2 regions of the Streptomyces sp. MUSC 14 genome follow, and region 1 is predicted to be linked to the other one. Evidence: riboswitches for the same ligand, from Rfam matches in the RefSeq annotation. Region 1 holds a riboswitch; the other holds the start of a gene.
The links. A riboswitch is a leader RNA that binds a small molecule or an ion and turns the genes downstream of it on or off. The one in region 1 is predicted to bind cobalamin.
Positions count from the first base shown of each region.

Region 2: it holds a riboswitch for cobalamin, as region 1 does, so the genes downstream of both, BIV25_RS02800 (CoA-acylating methylmalonate-semialdehyde dehydrogenase) here and BIV25_RS34955 (ribonucleoside-diphosphate reductase subunit alpha) in region 1, are expected to answer to the same signal.

Region 1 is NZ_MLYN01000060.1:170,225-172,423, forward strand. It holds gene mctP (monocarboxylate uptake permease MctP) at 1-549, shown strand, start outside; cobalamin riboswitch at 707-845, shown strand; gene BIV25_RS34955 (ribonucleoside-diphosphate reductase subunit alpha) at 971-2,199, shown strand, end outside.
Region 2 is NZ_MLYN01000007.1:330,076-332,274, reverse strand. It holds cobalamin riboswitch at 434-615, shown strand; gene BIV25_RS02800 (CoA-acylating methylmalonate-semialdehyde dehydrogenase) at 838-2,199, shown strand, end outside.

The sequences.
Region 1 (2,199 bases):
ATGTCGATCGCGGCGGCGAACCTCTTCACCCGCAACATCTACCGGGACTTCATCAAACCGGACGCCACGCCGAAGCAGGAGGCCCAGGTCTCCAAGCTGGTCTCCCTGCTGGTGAAGGTCGGCGCCCTGGTCTTCGTCCTCACCATGGACAAGACGGTCGCCATCAACTTCCAGCTGCTGGGCGGCATCTGGATCCTGCAGACCTTCCCGGCCCTGGTCGGCGGGCTGTTCACCCGCTGGTTCCACCGCTGGGCGCTGCTCGCCGGCTGGGCGGTCGGCATGATCTACGGCACGGTCGCCGCGTACGGCGTCGCCTCCCCGACCCAGAAGCACTTCGGCGGCTCGGCGAAGGAGATCCCCGGTATCGGCGAGATCGGCTACATCGGCATGACGGCGTTCGTGCTGAACGTGGCCGTCACCGTGGTCCTCACCCTCGTCCTGAAGGCCGTAAAGGCCCCCGAGGGCCTGGACGAGACCCGCCCGGAGGACTACACGGCGGACGCGGGCGACCCGGGCGTCGAGGCAGAACTGGCGGGCGTCGCCCACTGAAGTACACCCTGAAGCCTCCCGTACACACCCCGCAGCGGGCCGCCAGCACCACGCACCACGGCGGCCCGTTCCGCATGTCCCCCGTCATACACAAGTTGACGCTCTGAAGCCAGCGCAACACACAACAGACACAACATCTGGGGGTGTCACGACAGCCCGGCACTAGATGTATGCTCATCCTCGCTGTCGTCGCAGGGGAATCCGGTGCGAATCCGGAACTGTCCCGCAACGGTGTACTTGTGCGCATCCGCGCCCAGGAGTCAGTCCGAGGACCTGTCGGCAGCGTGCGCCCGGCCGCCCGGCCCGGGTGCCTTCCGACGTCCGGGCCTCGTGGAATGGGCCGGTGGACGCGACGCGTGCGCGCTCGTGGCTGCCCCCTGCCCTCCGCAAGGCCCCCGTGCCGAGCGAGGGAGAGCCCCACGTGACCATCGCGCCCGCAGATCCGGCTTCAGCAGGCGGTCTGGACACCGACGGTCCCGGTACCGCGCTGCTGCGTACCCTGACCGAGCTGACCGCCGACCTCCCCGACGCCGACCCCGGCCGGGTCGCCGCCGCCGCGCTGCGCGGCCGGTCGGCGCGGGCCGACGAGTCGGAGTTGCGCGAACTGGCCACGGAGTCCGCCGCCGGGCTCATCTCCGAGGACCCCGCCTACTCGCGGCTGGCCGCCCGGCTGCTGACCCTCTCCATCCGCGCCGAGGCCGCCTCGCAGGGGGTGACGTCCTTCACCGAGTCCGTGGCCGTCGGTCACCGCGAGGGCCTCATCGCCGACCGCACCGCCGAGTTCGCGCGGCTGCACGCGGCCCGCCTCGACGCCCTGGTCGACGTGCAGGGCGACGACCGCTTCGGCTACTTCGGCCTGCGCACCCTGCACAGCCGCTACCTGCTGCGCCACCCGATCACCCGCCGGGTCATCGAGACCCCCCAGCACTTCATGCTCCGGGTCGCGAGCGGACTCGCCGAGGACGACAGCGTCCGCGCGCTGGACGAAGTCGCCGCGCTCTACGGACTCATGAGCCGCCTCGACTACCTGCCCTCCTCCCCCACGCTGTTCAACTCCGGCACGCGACACCCCCAGATGTCGTCCTGCTACCTCCTCGACTCCCCGCTGGACGAGCTGGACTCGATCTACGACCGCTACCACCAGGTGGCCCGGCTCTCCAAGCACGCCGGCGGCATCGGGCTGTCGTACTCCCGCATCCGCAGCCGCGGTTCGCTGATCCGCGGCACCAACGGGCACTCCAACGGCATCGTGCCGTTCCTGAAGACGCTGGACGCCTCGGTGGCCGCCGTGAACCAGGGCGGCCGGCGCAAGGGCGCGGCCGCGGTCTACCTGGAGACCTGGCACTCCGACATCGAGGAGTTCCTGGAGCTGCGGGACAACACCGGTGAGGACGCTCGCCGTACGCACAACCTGAACCTCGCGCACTGGATCCCGGACGAGTTCATGCGCCGGGTCAACGCGGACGCGTCCTGGTCGCTGTTCTCTCCCGCCGACGTGCCGGAGCTGGTGGACCTGTGGGGCGAGGAGTTCGACGCCGCGTACCGCAAGGCCGAGCAGGCGGGCCTCGCGAAGAAGACCATCCCGGCCCGTGAGCTGTACGGCCGCATGATGCGTACCCTCGCGCAGACCGGCAACGGCTGGATGACCTT
Region 2 (2,199 bases), on a different contig from region 1:
GCGCCTGGCATGCGCAAGCGGTTCGTGGCTGGCCCGAACGAGCAACGGTGACGTCGCGCGACTCCCGCCGCAGGAGCCCTGCTCGGCGTACGCTCCGGAATGCGAGGGCGGGACACTTCGGACATCGAGAATGCCTCTTGCTCATGTGGCAAAGGGGTGTGCCGAAGCTGGTACAGCCGGCCGCCGGTGATCGATGTCCGACCACTCACCGAAACTGATGGAGGTGCTGGGGTCCTCGGTTGCCGACCCGATGCGCGAGTTGCAGGAGGCCACTGCGGCCCGGCCGTACTGACGCCCTTCCGGCGTGCCGCACGCAAGGCCCGCTTCGGGCGCGCGTGCGCTTCGCAGCCGCCAGAACGGCCGAATCCGACCCCTCCTGACCTGGGGAGGTAGTGGAGATACGACTGCGGGGTGGATTTACTAGGACGTCCAACTATATATTCGAGGGGTAGGCCCGCGGTGCAGGGAAGCCGGTGTGATTCCGGCACGGTCCCGCCACTGTGACCGGGGAGTACGCCGTCGAGCAGGACGCCACTGACGAGCAGCATGTCGGGAAGGCGGACGGCGCGCGCTGATCCGGGAGTCAGGATACCGGCCGTGGGATGTTCCGTGTTGTCCACGAGGATGGAGCTGACACGCATGGCACCGGTGCGCATTCACGGTCCCGGCGGACTCCGTCGTTGGCGTCAGGCCCGCCGCACTCCCGTCGTCACCGCCTGACCACGCGCCATTCGCGTTCTCGCGTCGCTTCTGCATGCCCGTGTACGCCACCGCGTCCACGCGTGCCGGTCCGGCGCGCCATCCCGGATCACCTCCACCTGACGAGAGCAGGCACCCATGATCCGTCCGCACGACCCCAGCGCCGTACGCGAGTTGACCCACTTCGTCGGCGGCAAGCACACCCCGGGAACCTCGGGACGCTACGGCGATGTGTACGACCCCAATACCGGCGAGGTCCAGGCACGTGTGCCCCTGGCGGACCGGGCCGAGACCGAGGCGGCGATCGGCGTCGCCGTCGAGGCGCAGCGCGAGTGGGGCGCGTGGAGCCCGCAGCGCCGTGCCCGCGTCCTGCTGCGCTTCCTGCACCTTGTCGAGCAGGAGAAGGGCGCGCTGGCCCGGCTGCTGTCCTCCGAGCACGGCAAGACGATCGCCGACGCACACGGCGACATCCAACGCGGCCTGGAGGTCGTGGAGTTCGCCGCCGGTATCCCGCACCTGCTCAAGGGCGAGTTCACCGACAACGCGGGTACCGGCATCGACGTCCACTCCCTGCGGGCGCCCCTCGGTGTGGTCGCCGGGATCACGCCGTTCAACTTCCCCGCGATGATCCCGCTGTGGAAGGCGGCCCCGGCACTGGCCTGCGGCAACGCCTTCCTCCTCAAGCCGTCCGAGCGCGACCCGTCCGTGCCGCTCCGGCTCGCCGAGCTGTTCCTGGAGGCGGGCCTGCCGGCCGGAGTCCTCAACGTCGTCAACGGCGCGAGGGAATCGGTCGACACCCTCCTCGAAGACCCCCGCGTCGCCGCCCTCGGCTTCGTCGGCTCCACGCCGGTCGCCGCGCACGTCTATGCCGCGGCCGCCGCCCATGGCAAGCGCGCCCAGTGCTTCGGCGGCGCCAAGAACCACATGATCGTGATGCCGGACGCCGACCTCGACCAGGCGGTGGACGCCCTGATCGGCGCCGGCTACGGGTCGGCGGGCGAGCGCTGCATGGCCATCTCCGTGGCCGTGCCCGTGGGTGAGGACACCGCCGACGCACTGGTCGCCAGGCTGAAGGAGCGCATCGGCTCACTGCGGATCGGTCGCAGCGACGACCCCGACGTCGACTTCGGCCCACTGGTGGGCCGGGACGCGGTGGACCGGGTGCGTTCGTACGTCGACCTCGGTGTCGAGGAGGGTGCCGAACTGGTCGTGGACGGACGGGACTTCGTGCTCCCCGGCCACGAGAACGGCTTCTTCGCCGGGGCCTCGCTCTTCGACCGGGTCACCCCCGCCATGCGTATCTACCAGGAGGAGATCTTCGGGCCCGTGCTGTCGGTCGTGCGCGCCGCCGACTACGAGGAGGCCCTGCGCCTGCCGAGTGAGCACGCTTTCGGCAACGGTGTCGCGATCTTCACCCGTGACGGCGACACGGCCCGCGACTTCACCCGACGGGTCGACACCGGCATGGTCGGCGTCAACGTGCCCATTCCGGTGCCGGTC